2 regions of the Geodermatophilus sp. URMC 63 genome follow, and region 1 is predicted to be linked to the other one. Evidence: riboswitches for the same ligand, from Rfam matches in the RefSeq annotation. Region 1 holds a riboswitch; the other holds the start of a gene.
What was found. A riboswitch is a leader RNA that binds a small molecule or an ion and turns the genes downstream of it on or off. The one in region 1 is predicted to bind S-adenosylmethionine.
Positions count from the first base shown of each region.

Region 1 (7,536 bases):
TGGAGGTCGTCTGGTACGCCGGGGGCCACGACTCGCAGGCCTCGGAGCGGGAGACCGCCGACCTGCGCGACCTGGTGGCCGGCTGGTTCGACCGGCACCTGCGCGACGAGGGCGACCCCGCCCGCGGCGAGCACCCGGGCACCGGCTTCGAGTTCCCCGCGCCGACCGGGCTGGGCAGCGGCCTGGGCAGCGTCCAGGGCGGCACGCAGAGCGTGGTCGCCGCCGCCTACCCCGGCCTGGACGGCGGCGACCCGGCCGAGCGGACCGACGTCGTCCTCGACGGCGCGACCCAGCCGGTCGTCACCCCGGCCGGCGGCACCCCCGCCGCCATCACGACCGTGCCCGGGCTCGGCTCGCTGGCCTCGGCGCTCGGCGGCACCGCGGTGGAGATCCCCGGCCAGTTCGCCGCGTTCTCCAGCCAGCCGCTCGACGACGCCGTCGAGGTCGTCGGCGCCGCCACGGTGGACCTCGCCGTCGCCTCGCCCAGCGGCAGCGCCACCCTCTTCGCCAAGCTCTACGACGTCGGCCCCGACGGTGCGCAGACCCTCCCCGGTGGCGTCGTCGCACCCCTCGCGCTGACCGGACTGTCGGCCGACCCGGCCGCGCCGACCGAGGTCGCCGTCACGCTGCCGGGGATCGTGCACCGCTTCGAGGCCGGCCACACGATGCGCCTCGTCGTCTCCTCGACCGACCAGGCCTTCGCCCTGCCGGCCGAGGCGACGGTCTACTCGGTCGCCCTCGCCGGGGCGGGCGACGGCGGCGCGACGCTCGCCGTCCCCACCGTGGCCGGCCAGGCCCGGGACGAGGGCGGCACCTCGCGCTGGTGGTGGCTGCTCGGCGCGGTCGTCGCGCTCGGCCTGCTCGGCGTGCTGGCCGGGTGGCTGTGGGGCCGCCGGCGGCGCCGGGTGACCAGCGCGGTCGAGCCCGACGGCGAGGACGTGCCGCTGCGCTTCGAGGGCGTGACCAAGGCCTACAAGGACGGCTTCGTCGCCGTCCGCGACCTGTCCTTCGAGGTGCGGCGCGGGCAGGTGCTGGGCCTGCTCGGCCCCAACGGCGCGGGCAAGACGACCTCGCTGCGCATGCTCATGGGCCTCATCCGCCCGACCGAGGGGCGGATCAGCGTCTTCGGCCACGCCGCCGGGCCCGGCGCGCCGGTGCTCTCGCGGCTGGGCTCCTTCGTCGAGGGCACCGGGCTGATGCCGCACCTGTCCGGCCGCGACAACCTCACCCTGTACTGGGCCGCCACCGGCCGCCCGGCCGCCGACGCGCACATGGACGAGGCGATCGAGGTCGCCGGCCTGGGTGCGGCCATCGACCGCCCGGTGCGCCGCTACAGCCAGGGCATGCGCCAGCGGGTGGCGATCGCGCAGGCGATGCTGGGCCTGCCCGACCTGCTGGTGCTCGACGAGCCGACCAACGGGCTGGACCCGCCGCAGATCCACGCGATGCGCGAGGTGCTGCGCTCCTACGCCGCCACCGGCCGCACGGTCATCGTCTCCAGCCACCTGCTCAGCGAGATCGAGCAGACCTGCACGCACGTCGTGGTGATGGCCAAGGGGCAGAAGATCGCGCAGGGCACGGTCGAGGAGATCGTCGGCACCGGCGGGTCGGTGCTCGTGGGCCTCGCCGCCGACGACGACGCCGACCGGGCGGCCGCCGTCCTCTCCGGCCTGCCCGGCGTGTCCGTCGAGCGCACCGACGAGGGCCTGGTCGCCGACCTCGGCGACCGGATGTCGCGCGCGGCGGCGCTGCAGGCGCTGGTCGCCGCCGATGTCGCCGTCGACCAGTTCACGCCGCGCCGCCGCCTGGAGGACGCGTTCCTGGCCCTCGTGGGGGAGTCGTGACCGTCGACCACGAGAACGACGGCCGCGGGAGCATCGCAGCGAGCGCCAGCGAGCGAGGAGCGGACCGAGGCCGGAGTCGAGCCATGACACAGCACGTCCAGCCCACCGGCGCGGTCGCCGGCTACCGGCCCGAGCGGACGCTGCGGCTGTCGGTCGAGCTGCGCCGGCAGTTCAAGCGGCGGCGCACCATCGGCGTGTTCGCGCTGATGGTCGCCCTGCCGCTGGTGCTCATCGCCGCGCTGCAGCTGGGCGCCAGCGAGGAGGCGCAGACCAACAGCCGGATCAACCTCGTCGACGTCGCCACCGCCAGCGGCCTGAACTTCACGCTGTTCGTGCTGTTCGCGACGACGGGCTTCTTCCTCGTCGTGGTCTACGCGCTGTTCTTCGGCGACACCGTCGCCAGCGAGGCGCAGTGGGGGTCGCTGCGCTACACGCTGGCCACCCCGGTGCCGCGGAGCCGGCTGCTGCGGCAGAAGTTCGCCGCCGCGCTGGTGCTGTCGGTGGCCGCGCTGCTCACCCTGGCGGTCGTCGCGGTGGTGGCCGGCGGCATCGCGTTCGGGTTCGCCGAGATCCAGACGCCGATCGGGGTGACCCTGCCGCAGGGGGAGGGGCTGCTGCGGCTGGCCGGGATGCTCGGCTACCTCGCCGTCCACCTGCTCGTCGTCGGCACGCTGGCGTTCTGGCTGTCGACGATCACCGACGCGCCGCTGGCCGCCGTCGGCGGGGCGGTGTTCACGATGTTCGTGTTCGCGATCCTCGACCAGGTCGAGCAGCTCGGGTCCCTGCGCGACTGGTTCCCGACGGCGGAGGAGTTCGCCTGGACCGACCTGCTGCAGACGCCGGTCGACTCCTCCGACCTCTTCCGCGGCGTCGTCCAGTCGCTGGTCTACGCCGCGGTGTTCACCGCCCTGGGCTTCCGCCACTTCGCCCGGCGCGACGTCACCAGCTGACCACTGTGCACCGTCGCTTCTTGACAGCTTTAGCGGATTTTACGCTGCACTGTTAAAGTAGCTTAAACTTGTAAAGTTGGAGGGTCGGTGGATCGAGCCAACAACCCCTACACGCCTTAACGCCGGGGCGCCGCCCCGCTACTTGGCTGGTCGCCGTACGGAAGTTGACGACTTCAGGACACTCCTCCGGCGACTCGGGCGCGGCTATACGGAGCAGTCGCTGGTCATCACCGGTCTGCGCGGCGTCGGGAAGACGGTGCTGCTCGGTCAGTACCAACGCATCGCGGCCGAAGAGGATTGGGTCGCTGTCGACGCCGAGGTCTCGAAGAACGCGTCCTTCGGACCTCAGATCGCCAACTTGGCGCGGCGTGCCTTGCTGTCCATCTCGCCCAAGGCTCGTTGGTCCGAGAGAGGGCGTAGAGCTGCTGCTGTCGTCAAGTCCTTCTCCCTGACGGTCCAGCCAGACGGGACGCTGACAGCAGGTCTGGATGTCGAGGCTCAGGCCGGCCGAGCGGACACCGGGAACTTGAACGACGACTTGGCTGACCTCTTCGAGGCCGTTGGTGAGGCGGCGGTGGATCAAGGCCGTGGCGTCGTCTTCCTGTTCGACGAGATCCAGTTCTTGAGCAAGGTCGAGCTGGAGGCTCTGATCGGTGCGGTGCACCGGACGGTTCAGCGACAACTGCCCGTGACCTTCGCCGGGGCAGGCCTGCCCCAGCTGCCCGGGCTCGCTGGGGACGCGAAGTCGTACGCCGAGCGACTCTTCAAGTTTTCGATGATCGGAGAACTGCCGATCGGCGCTGCCGCCGAGGCCCTGACCGAACCGGCTCGACTGGAAGGCGTCGAGTACGAGCTCGACGCGGTGTCGGCCATCATCACGTACACGGAGGGCTATCCGTACTTCATCCAGGAGTTCGGTCGTGCGGTGTGGAACCTCGCCCGGGGCCGAAGATCACCGCGGCTGATGCCCGGGCGGCGGAGGATCTCGTCGAAGCAGAACTCGACGAGAGCTTCTTCCGAGCATGCGTGCAGCGCTCGACCCCGGAAGAGCTGCGGTACATGCGCGCCATGGCGGAGTTGGGGTCGGAGGCCCAGAAGGCCGCGGAGGTCGCGGACGTCCTCGGCCGGACCTCCGAGCAGGTGGCTCCGCTGCGTGCGCGCCTCATCAGCAAGGGCCTGCTCTTCACTCCCCGCTATGGCTTCGCGAAGTTCACAGTGCCTCAGTTCGACCGGTTCATGCGCCGCTACATGGCGCTCGAGAAGGTGCCGCCAGCTTGAGCGTCGCTATGAGGAGCCGAGACTGGCCCTGATGGCCTGCGCCCAGCCCTCGCCCATCGCCCCGCGCGTGACGGTCGCGTTGGGGACGGCGGCCAGCAGGTCGTCCATGCCCTCGACCTCGGCGCCGTTGGCCGTGATCCACAGCCGGCCGACGACGGGCGCCATCTCCAGGTCGCTGGCGCTGTCGCCGACCGCGACCGCGTCGGCGGAGTCGATCCCGCGGCGCTCGAGGTCCCAGGCGATCGCCGCGCCCTTGGTGATCCCGCGCGGCATGAGGTGGTAGACCCGAGCCAGCTGTCCCTCCGGCGCCAGGCGCAGCCGGGCCGAGGCGGGGATCGCGCCGTTGTCCTTCAGGGTCAGCCAGCCCAGCCCCCGCTCGGCCAGCCACGCGTCGACGGCGAGCGGGTCGACGTAGCCGCGCAGCAGCGCGTCGCCGGAGTGGGTGGTGTGCCAGGGCGCGTGCCACTCCAGCCGGCCGGGGTGGGCGGCGCAGAGGGCCTCGACGACGCCGAGCCCGGCCATGACGTCCATCGGCGTGCGACCGGCGTGCTCGGCGGGCAGCTCGCCGGTGAGCTGGTGGCGCGCCCGGCCGCCCTTCCAGGTGACCAGCGAGCCCAGTTCGGCGATGGCGCCGTCGGCGGCGAAGATCCGCCCGGCCTCGGTCACCTGGTCGACGGTCCGCCCGCTGACGATCACCAGCGCGACGCCGGCGGTGTGCAGCTCCAGCAGCGCGGCGGCGGGCTCGGCGGTGGGGACGCCGTCGGCGGTGTGCCAGAACGACCCCCGCGGGCCGACCATCGTGCCGTCGAGGTCGGTGTAGACGATGCGCGCAGCCACCCGACCAGCATGGCCGGGCGCCGGGGCGGTGCCGGAGGCCGGGTAGAGTCTCGGGCGTTCCACTCATCCAGAGGGGCAGAGGGACACGGCCCGGTGAAGCCCCGGCAACCGCGCGGCGCGAGCGGCGAGAGGTGCCAATTCCGTCCCGCGCGGCTCGACGGCCCGCCGCGGGGAAGATGAGGAGGTAGTCGTCGCATGACCCTGACCGCTCCCGGTTCCGTCCAGGCCGACTCCGCTGCCGGCGGCCCCGTCGCCCCGAGTCCCGCCCGTGGCCTGGTCTGTCGCAACTGCGGCGCCACCTTCGGCCTCATCGCCGAGCACGCCTGCGCCCAGTGCTTCGGGCCGCTGGAGGTCGACTACGACCCCGAGCGCATGCGCGCGGTGACGCGGGAGCAGATCGAGGCCGGCCCGCAGAACATCTGGCGCTACGCCGCCCTGCTGCCCGTGGGCCAGGACCCGGCCGACCGCGTCTCCCTCGACCCCGGCATGACGCCGCTGGTGCGCGCCGACCGGCTCGCCGCCGAGCTCGGCCTCACCGGCGGGCTGTGGGTCAAGGACGACTCGGCCAACCCCACCCACTCCTTCAAGGACCGCGTGGTCAGCCTCGCGGCCACCGCCGCCAGGCGGCTGGGCTACGCCAAGATCGCCGCCGCCTCCACCGGCAACCTGGCCAACTCGGTGGCCGCGCACGCCGCCCGCGTCGGGCTGCCCTCCTACGTCTTCATCCCGGCCGACCTCGAGCCGGGCAAGGTGGTGCAGTCGGCGGTCTACGGCCAGACCCTGGTCGCCGTCGACGGGTCCTACGACGACGTCAACCGGCTGACCAGCGAGCTCGCCGAGACCGACGAGTTCGAGGACACCGCCTTCGTCAACCAGAACGTGCGGCCCTACTACGCCGAGGGCTCCAAGACGATGGGCTACGAGATCGCCGAGCAGCTCGGCTGGCGGATCCCGGCCCAGGTGGTCATCCCGATGGCGTCGGGTTCGCTGCTGACCAAGGTCGACAAGGCCTGGCGGGAGCTGGCCGCCGCCGGCATCGTCGAGGCCACCGAGTGGCGGGTCTTCGGCGCCCAGTCGGCCGGCTGCGACCCGATCGCCACCGCGTTCGACAACGGCTGGGACGTCGTCAAGCCGGTCAAGCCCACCGGCATCGCCAAGTCCCTCAACATCGGCAACCCCGCCGACGGCCCCTACGCGCTCGACGCCATCCGGCGCACCGGCGGTGCCGTCGGCCGGGTCGGCGACGAGCAGATCGTGCAGGGCATCCGTGACCTGGCCCGCACCACCGGCGTGTTCGCCGAGACCGCGGGCGGGGTGACCGTGGCCGTGCTGCGGCAACTGGTGGAGGACGGGCGGCTGGACCCCACGAAGGAGACCGTCGTCCTCAACACCGGTGAGGGCCTCAAGACCCTCGACCCGCTGGAGCCGGTGGTCGGCCCCACGCACCGCGTGGAGCCGTCGCTGAGGTCGGTGCGGGCGGCCGGGCTCATCCGGTAGGGGCGTACGCTCGTCCCTGGCGCCGGTCCGGGTGAGCAGCTCCCCCGATCGGGCAGCAGTCGTGCGTGGGGTGACTCCCCACCTGGCTGTCCCTGATGTACGTTCTCGCGCGGTTGTCAGTTCCACGTTCGTGTCCGACGGGCGGAAGAGCTGTACCCGGCCCCCGGAACCCGGGGTCCGTCCGCACGCACGAACGTGGGAGCACACGTGGCACAGGGCACCGTGAAGTGGTTCAACGCCGAGAAGGGCTTCGGCTTCATCGCCGTCGACGGCGGCCAGGACGTCTTCGTCCACTACTCGGCCATCCAGATGGACGGGTACAAGAGCCTCGACGAGGGCCAGCGGGTCACCTTCGAGGTCGTCCAGGGCGAGAAGGGTCCGCAGGCCGACGCGGTCCGCACCGCCTGAGAACCACCTCTGCACGCCCACCGAGGCCCGGGTCCCCGACAGGGGAGCCGGGCCTCGGTGCCGTGTGCCCGCGGTGTCCTCCTCCCGGTGCTCCGCGGCCGGCCGCCGTGCGGCGGGGTGTGGCCCCGGGCTCCTCGCCGCGGGAGGCTGCCGCAGGAGGCGCGGCCGGCGCCGGGGGACGAGGGGGTGCCATGTCGCGCATCGCGATCGTCACGGGTGGTGCATCCGGGATCGGACGAGCCCTGGGCGCGGCGCTGGTGCGTCGTGGGGACCAGGTGGTCCTCGCCGACGTCGACGGCGCGGCAGCCGAGGGGACCGCGGAAGGGCTGCGCGCCACCGGACCCGGCACGGCCACGGCGGCTGCCGTCGACGTGCGCGACGCCGACGCGGTCGCCGCGCTGGTCGACGAGACCGCGGAGCGGCACGGCCGGCTGGACCTGCTGGTCAACAACGCCGGCCTCGGGATCGGCGGACCGGTGGAGGAACTCAGCCCGGCCCACTGGGACCGGACCGTCGACGTCAACCTGCGCGGGGTGGTGCACGGGGTGCAGGCCGCCTACCCCCTGATGCTGCGGCAGGGACACGGCCACATCGTCAACACCGCGTCGCTGGCCGGTCTCCTGCCGGGACCGGGCATGGCCCCCTACGCGACGACGAAGTGGGCGGTGGTCGGGCTGTCCCTCAGCCTGCGCGGCGAGGCGGCGCGGCGGGGGGTCCGGGTG
Region 1 covers NZ_CP199956.1:2,144,466-2,152,001, forward strand. The annotation lists gene ACWIZO_RS10375 (alpha/beta fold hydrolase) at 1-1,844, shown strand, start outside; gene ACWIZO_RS10380 (ABC transporter permease) at 1,928-2,794, shown strand; partial or broken gene ACWIZO_RS10385 (ATP-binding protein) at 2,937-3,437, shown strand; gene ACWIZO_RS10390 (hypothetical protein) at 3,722-4,072, shown strand; gene ACWIZO_RS10395 (HAD family hydrolase) at 4,079-4,909, opposite strand; SAM riboswitch class I at 4,970-5,092, shown strand; gene thrC (threonine synthase) at 5,105-6,406, shown strand; gene ACWIZO_RS10405 (cold-shock protein) at 6,614-6,814, shown strand; gene ACWIZO_RS10410 (SDR family NAD(P)-dependent oxidoreductase) at 7,006-7,536, shown strand, end outside.

Region 2 (7,536 bases), 1.0 Mb from region 1:
GCCCAGGTCCACAGCCCCTCCTCGGCCAGCGCGCGGGCGGCGGCGCGGAAGGCGTCCGGCGTGGCCGACAGCAGCAGGTGGAGCATCGGCGTCTCCGGGGGGGTCGGGGACCACCCGCACGCCGGGCAGGCCGCGCACGGCGTCGGCCACCTCCCGCGCACGCTCGAGGTAGCCGGGGAACAGCGGCAGCCGGCGGCGCAGGCAGGTCAGCGCCGAGGCGGCGCCGGGCCACAGGCCGAACAGCGTGCCGCCCATCCGCCGGCGCCACTCCCGGACCTCGGCGACGACGTCGGCCGGCCCGGCCACCGCGCACCCGGCCAGCGCGCCGACGCCCTTGTAGAAGCTCACGTAGACGGTGTCGAAGGGCGCCGCGACGTCGGACGGCGGCAGGCCGTACCCGGTCGCGGCCTCCCACAGCCGCGCGCCGTCGAGGTGCGCGACCGTGCCCCGGTCGTGCGCCCACGCGGCCTGCGCGACCACGTCGTCCCAGGGCGGCAGCGGCCCGCCGAGGTCGCGCTGCGGCAGCTCCACCACCAGCGCGGCCGGCGGCTCGGCCACGTCGTCGAGCTCGGCGCGCAGCAGCACCCGGTGCCGGTCGCCGACCGGGCGCTCGACCAGGCCCTGCAGCCGCGCCAGCGCGCCTCCCTCGTGGCGGAACAGGTGGCACTCGGGGTGGCCCACCACCGTCTCCCGGCGGCTGCGCCCGGCGTGCACGCGCAGCACCGACTGCTGGGCCATGGTCCCGCTGGGCAGGTAGACCGCGGCCGGCTTGCCCAGCACCTGCGCGACCTCGGTCTCCAGCTCGGCGACCACCCCGCCCGTGCCGTACCGGTCGACCGCCGTGTCCGCGGGGATCGTGGCCAGCAGGTCCGCGGCGCGCACCGGTCCGTGGCCGCTCAGCGCGCGGTCGCAGGCCAGGCGCAGGGCGTCGAGGTCGTCGTCGCTCACCCCGCCAGTCTGTCGAGATCGCGCGATCTCGCACGCGCGGGGCCACCAGGACGTGCGGGATCGCGCGATCTCGGCGGGGAGGCTCAGGTGCCGAGCAGCTCGCGCACCAGCGCGCCGACGGCACCGGCCTCGACGAGGAAGCCGTCGTGCCCGTGCGGCGAGGACACCACCCGCAGCGGGACGCCGAGCGCGTCGGCCACCCGCTGCTGCAGCTCCAGCGGGTAGAGCCGGTCGCTGTCCACCCCGGCGACGACGGCCCGCGCGGTCACCCGCGACAGCGCGGCCTCGATCCCGCCCCGGCCGCGGCCGACGTCCCAGGTGTTCATCGCCTCGGTGAGCACCACGTAGCTGCCGGCGTCGAAGCGGCGGGCGAGCTTGTCGGCGTGGTGGTCGAGGTAGGAGGCGACGGCGAAGCGGCCGTCGTCCTGCACGGTCGTCCCGAACCGCTCCTCCAGCTCGACCGGGCTGCGGTAGGTGAGGTGCGCGATCCGCCGGGCGACGCCGAGCCCGGCGACGGGGTCGGCGCGGATCGCGGCCTGCTGGGTGGTCTGCGTGCCGATCTGGTCGGCGGTCGCGGCCGCGCCGGAGGCGAGGAAGAGCAGCCCGGCGACCCGCTCGGGCAGCGCCACCGCCCACTCCAGCGCGCGCATCCCGCCCATCGACCCGCCGACGACGGCCGCCCACCGGCGGACGCCGAGCGCGTCGGCGAGCGCGGCCTCCACGAGCACCTGGTCGCCGACGGTCACCTCGGGGAAGCGCGCGCCCCACGGGGCGCCGTCGGGCGCGGTCGAGGACGGCCCCGTCGTCCCCTGGCAGCCGCCCAGCACGTTGGCGCAGACGACGAAGAGCCGCCCGGTGTCCAACGGCGCCCCCGGCCCGACCAGCGGCGCCCACCAGCCCGGGGTCGGGTGCCCGGGCCCGGCCGGCCCGGTGACGTGGCTGTCGCCGGTCAGCGCGTGCTCGACGAGCACCGCGTTGCCGCCGTCGGGCGCGAGCGTCCCCCAGGTCTCGTAGGCGACCCGGACGCCGGGCAGCACCCCGCCGCGCTCGAGGCGGACCGGTCCGTCCAGGTCGAGGAACAGCCGGTCCCCGGCGGGGTCGCCGTCGCGCCACCCACCGGTGCGCGGCGGGGTGCGGGACGCCGGGACGTCCCGCACCCCCGTCATCACGCCCCCTTGGCGGCGCGGAACCCCGCCTCGAGGTCGGCGAGGATGTCGTCGATCCCCTCCAGCCCGGCGGCCAGGCGCACCAGCCCGGGCGTGACCCCGGTGGTCTGCTGCTCCTCGGGCGTGAGCTGCGAGTGCGTGGTCGAGGCCGGGTGGATGACCAGGCTGCGGACGTCGCCGATGTTGGCCACGTGGCTGTGCAGCTCCAGCGCCTCCACGAAGCGCCGGCCGGCCTCGACGCCGCCGCGGATCTCGAAGGCCAGCACCGCGCCGGCGCCGCGCGGGGCGTAGCGCTGCTGGGCGGCGTGCCACGGCGAGGACGGCAGGCCGGCGTAGTGCACCGACTCGACCTCGTCGTGCGCCTCGAGGAACTCCGCCACCCGCTGGGCGTTGGCCACGTGCCGCTCCATCCGCAGCGACAGCGTCTCGATCCCCTGCACGACCAGCCAGGCGTTGAACGGGCTGATCGCCGGGCCGAGGTCGCGCAGCAGCTGCACGCGGGCCTTGAGTGCGTAGGCCGGGGCGCCGAGGTCGGCGTAGACCACGCCGTGGTAGGTCGGGTCCGGCGTCGTGAACCCGGGGAACCTCCCCGACGTCCAGTCGAACGTGCCGCCGTCGACGATGACCCCGGCGATCGCGGTGCCGTGCCCGCCCAGGTACTTGGTGGCCGAGTGGACGACGACGTCGGCGCCGTGCTCCAGCGGGCGCACCAGGAACGGCGTGGCGATGGTGTTGTCCACGATCAGCGGGACGCCGTTGCGGTGGGCCACCTCGGCGACGGCGGCGATGTCGAGGACGTCGCCCTTCGGGTTGCCGATCGACTCCCCGTAGAGCGCCTTGGTGTTCTCGCGCACCAGCGACTGCCAGCTCTGCGGGTCGTCGGGGTCCTCGACGAAGGACACCTCGACGCCGAGCTTGGGCAGCGAGTGGTGCAGCAGGTTGTAGGTGCCGCCGTACAGCGAGGCCGAGGCGACGACGTGGCTGCCGGCCTCGGCGACGTTGAGCAGCGCCAGCGTCTCCGCCGCCATGCCGCTGGCCACCGCGAGCGCCGCGACGCCGCCCTCCAGCGAGGCCACGCGCTGCTCGAGCGCGTCCTGCGTCGGGTTCATGATCCGCGTGTAGATGTTGCCCATCTCGGCCAGCGCGAAGAGGTCCGCGGCGTGCTTGCTGTCGCGGAACTGGTAGGCGGTCGTGGCGTAGATCGGCAGGGCGCGGGCCCCGGTGGTGGGGTCGGGGCTGGTGCCGGCGTGGACCTGCCGGGTCTCGAAGCTCCAGCTCTGCGGGTCGGTCACGCGCCGTCTCCTCTCGTTCGGGAGACCCCGCGGCGCACGGAGGACTCCGTCCTGCCGGGCGGCGGGTGCCGCGCGGCCGGCTCTTCCCCTGGAGCACCTCGGACGGAGAGAGGTTGCCGGGCAGCCAGCCAGGTGCTTGACGCTGCCTCTCGTGAGCCTGCGCCGACCCTAGCGGAGCGGGCTCCGGCTCAGGCGGGGGTGAGCCGGGCGAGCACCTGGTCGAGCCGCACCTGGTCGCCGGCCGCGACGAGCAGCTCGACGACGCCGTCGGCCGGGGCGCGCAGCGTGTGCTCCATCTTCATCGCCTCGACGACGACCACCGGCTCCCCGGCGGCGACGGCCTGCCCGTCGGTCACCGGCACCGCGATCACCGAGCCGGGCATCGGGCTGGTCAGCTCCGGGGGGTGCGCCGCGGCGCTGTCGGGCCGCAGCACCACGCGGCGGGCCCGGCGCAGCGGCCAGTCCGCGCCATCGGCGTGCACGAACAGGCCGTGCCCGTCGCCGTGCCCGTCGCCGTCGGCGGCGACCAGGCAGCGGGACCGCACGCCGTCGCGGACCAGCGCCAGGCCGCCGTCCTCGGCCGCGCAGGACAGCGTCCCGGCGTCGGCGCCGTCGAGGGTGGCGCGGGCCGCGGCCGGCGTGCCGGTCAGCGCCACCGTGCGTGGCCGGCCGCCGGCCTCGAGCCGGACGGTGAACGGCGCGGCGTCCCCCAGCCGGAAGCCGGTCGGCGCGCTCCACGGGTCGGCCGGGTCGGCCGCGGCCCAGGCGGTGAGCCACAGGTGCGCGGCGGCGGCGAGGACGGCGAGGTCGGGCACCGGCGGGGCCGCGTAGGAGGCGGCCACCCGGTCGAGCAGCGCGGTGTCCAGGTGCCCGGCGCGCACGTCGGACTCGGCCAGCAGCGCGCGGACGAACCCGACGTTGGTGGTCACGCCGAGCACCGCGGTGTCGCCCAGCGCGCGGTCGAGCGCGGCGAGCGCGGTGGCCCGGTCCGGGCCGTGCGCGACCACCTTGGCCAGCATCGGGTCGTAGTCCGAGCCGACGACGGTGCCGGCCGCGACGCCGGAGTCGACGCGGGCGCCGGCGGGCTCGGCCAAGGCGAGCACCCGCCCGCCGGTGGGCAGGAAGCCGCGGCCGGGGTCCTCGGCGTAGACCCGCGCCTCGACCGCCCAGCCGGTCAGCGCGACGTCGTCCTGGCCGAACGCCAGGGGCTCGCCGGCGGCCACGCGCAGCTGCTGCTCGACCAGGTCCAGGCCGGTGACCAGCTCGGTGACCGGGTGCTCGACCTGCAGGCGGGTGTTCATCTCCATGAAGAAGAACTCCTCGGGCCGGTCGGCCGAGACGATGAACTCCACCGTGCCGGCGCCGGTGTAGCCGACGCTGCGGGCCGTGGCGCAGGCGGCGTCGCCGATGCGGGCGCGGGTGGCGGCGTCGAGCAGCGGCGAGGGCGCCTCCTCGACCACCTTTTGGTGGCGGCGCTGCAGGCTGCACTCGCGCTCGCCGAGGTGGACGACGGCGCCGTGGGCGTCGGCGAGCACCTGCACCTCGACGTGCCGCGGCCGCTGCACGAACCGCTCGAGGAACAGGGTGTCGTCGCCGAACGCGGCGGCGGCCTCCCGGCGGGCGCTGACCAGCGCGGCCGGCAGGTCCGCGGCGTCCTCGACCACCCGCATGCCCTTGCCGCCGCCGCCGGCCGAGGGCTTGACCAGCACGGGGAAGCCGATGCCGGGGGCCGCGGCCACGAGGTCGTCGTCGGTGAGGCCGGGCTCGGCGGTGCCGGGGACGACGGGCACACCGGAGGCGACGACGGTCCGCTTGGCGGTGATCTTGTCGCCCATCACCCGGATCGCCTCGGCCGGCGGGCCGACGAAGACCACGCCGGCGTCGGCGAGCGCGCCGGCGAGGGCCGGGTTCTCCGACAGGAAGCCGTAGCCGGGGTGCACGGCCTGCGCGCCGGTGGCCCGGCAGGCCTCGACCACCCGCGGCACCGACAGGTAGCTCTGCGCGGCCGGGGCGGGGCCCAGGCGGTAGGCGACGTCGGCGGCGCGGACGTGCGGCGCGTCGGCGTCGGCGTCGCTGTACACGGCGACCGAGCGGATGCCGAGCCGGCGCAGCGTGCGGATCACCCGGACGGCGATCTCGCCCCGGTTGGCGACGAGGACGGTGTCGAAGGTGCTCATCGCTCGACTCCGCACTCGTTCGGATCGTCGGTGGCCGGCGGTTCCGGCAGGTGCGTCGTCTTCGGCACGGCGCTCACATCCGGAAGACGCCGTAGGCGACGTCGTCGAGGGGGGCCTGGGCGCACGCGGACAGCGCCAGGCCGAGGACGGTGCGGGTGTCGGCGGGGTCGAGGACGCCGTCGTCCCAGAGCCGCGCCGTGGAGTAGTAGGGGTTGCCCTGGGCCTCGTACTGCGCGCGGACCGGCGCCTTGAACGCCTCCTCCTCGTCGGCGGGCCAGTCGGTGCCGCGGGCGGCCAGCCCGTCGCGGCGGACGGTGGCCAGCACCGAGGCGGCCTGCTCGCCGCCCATCACCGAGATGCGGGCGTTGGGCCACATCCACAGGAAGCGGGGGGAGTAGGCCCGGCCGCACATCGAGTAGTTGCCGGCGCCGTAGGACCCGCCGATGACGACGGTCAGCCTGGGCACCCGGGCGCAGGCGACGGCGGTGACCATCTTGGCGCCGTGCTTGGCGATGCCGCCGGCCTCGTAGTCGCGGCCGACCATGAACCCGGTGATGTTCTGCAGGAACAGCAGCGGGATGCGCCGCCGGTCGCAGAGCTGGACGAAGTGCGCGCCCTTCTGCGCCGACTCGCCGAACAGCACGCCGTTGTTGGCCACGATGCCCACGGGGTGCCCGTGCAGCCGGGCGAAGCTGGTCACCAGCGTCGGCCCGTAGAGCGCCTTGAACTCCTGGTGCTCGCCGCCGTCGACGAGCGTGGTGATCACGTCGCGGACGTCGTAGGGCGTGCGGGGGTCGACCGGCACGAGGTCGTAGAGGTCGGTCTGCGGACGGACGGCGTCGCGCGGCGGGGCGACCTCCCAGGCCGGCGCCGCGGGCGGGGCCAGCGTCGCGACGATGCGGCGGACGATCTCCAGGGCGTGCTCGTCGTCGTCGGCCAGGTGGTCGGTGACCCCGGAGACGCGGCTGTGCAGGTCGCCGCCGCCGAGGTCCTCGGCGCTGACCACCTCGCCGGTGGCGGCCTTCACCAGCGGCGGGCCGCCCAGGAAGATCGTGCCCTGCTCGCGGACGATCACCGACTCGTCGGCCATCGCGGGGACGTACGCCCCGCCGGCGGTGCACGAGCCCAGGACGGCGGCGACCTGCGGGATGCCCCGGGCGCTCATCGTGGCCTGGTTGTAGAAGATCCGGCCGAAGTGCTCGCGGTCGGGGAAGACCTCGTCCTGCATCGGCAGGAACGCCCCGCCGGAGTCGACCAGGTAGACGCACGGCAGCCGGTTCTGCAGCGCCACCTCCTGCGCTCGCAGGTGCTTCTTGACCGTCATCGGGTAGTAGGTGCCGCCCTTGACCGTGGCGTCGTTGACGACGAGGACGCACGGCCGCCCGGCGACCCGGCCGATGCCGGTGATGATCCCGGCGCCGGGGGAGTCGCCGTCGTACATGTCCTCGGCGGCCAGCGGCGAGAGCTCGAGGAAGGGGCTGCCGGGGTCGAGCAGGTGGGCGACGCGGTCGCGGGGGAGCAGCTTGCCGCGCTCGACGTGCCGGGCCCGCGCCGACCCGGAGCCGCCGAGCGCGCGCTGCCGCAGCCGCTCGCGCAGGTCGGCGACCAGGGCCTCGTGCCGGGCGCGGGGTGGGGCCGGCGCAGCCGCGGTCACCTCCGCTGCGGCGTCGACGTCGGCTGCCATGTCGTCCTCCGGGAGGTGGGCGGGGTGGTCACCCCGGACGTTAACGGCCGTTCACGTCAGCTGTCCACGTGCCGGTCAGCCGGTCGGCGTGGTCCCCGAGGTCGGCGCCGGTCCGACGGTGGTCCGCGGCGCCTCGCCGGTGGTGGTCGGCGCGCTCGTCGTCCCCGGCGCCGACTCCTGGGTCGTCTCCCCGGGCGCCGTCTCCCCGGGCGCGGTCTCGCCGGGCGCGGTCTCGCCGGGCGCCGTCTCCCCGGGCGCCGTCCCGTCCG
Region 2 covers NZ_CP199956.1:1,131,343-1,138,878, reverse strand. The annotation lists gene ACWIZO_RS05580 (threonine aldolase family protein) at 1-948, opposite strand, end outside; gene metX (homoserine O-acetyltransferase MetX) at 1,032-2,114, opposite strand; gene ACWIZO_RS05570 (bifunctional o-acetylhomoserine/o-acetylserine sulfhydrylase) at 2,114-3,406, opposite strand; SAM riboswitch class IV at 3,449-3,563, opposite strand; gene ACWIZO_RS05565 (acetyl/propionyl/methylcrotonyl-CoA carboxylase subunit alpha) at 3,595-5,583, opposite strand; gene ACWIZO_RS05560 (carboxyl transferase domain-containing protein) at 5,657-7,267, opposite strand; gene ACWIZO_RS05555 (hypothetical protein) at 7,343-7,536, opposite strand, start outside.
Region 2: linked by a shared signal. The riboswitch ahead of ACWIZO_RS05570 (bifunctional o-acetylhomoserine/o-acetylserine sulfhydrylase) and the one ahead of thrC (threonine synthase) in region 1 are both predicted to bind S-adenosylmethionine.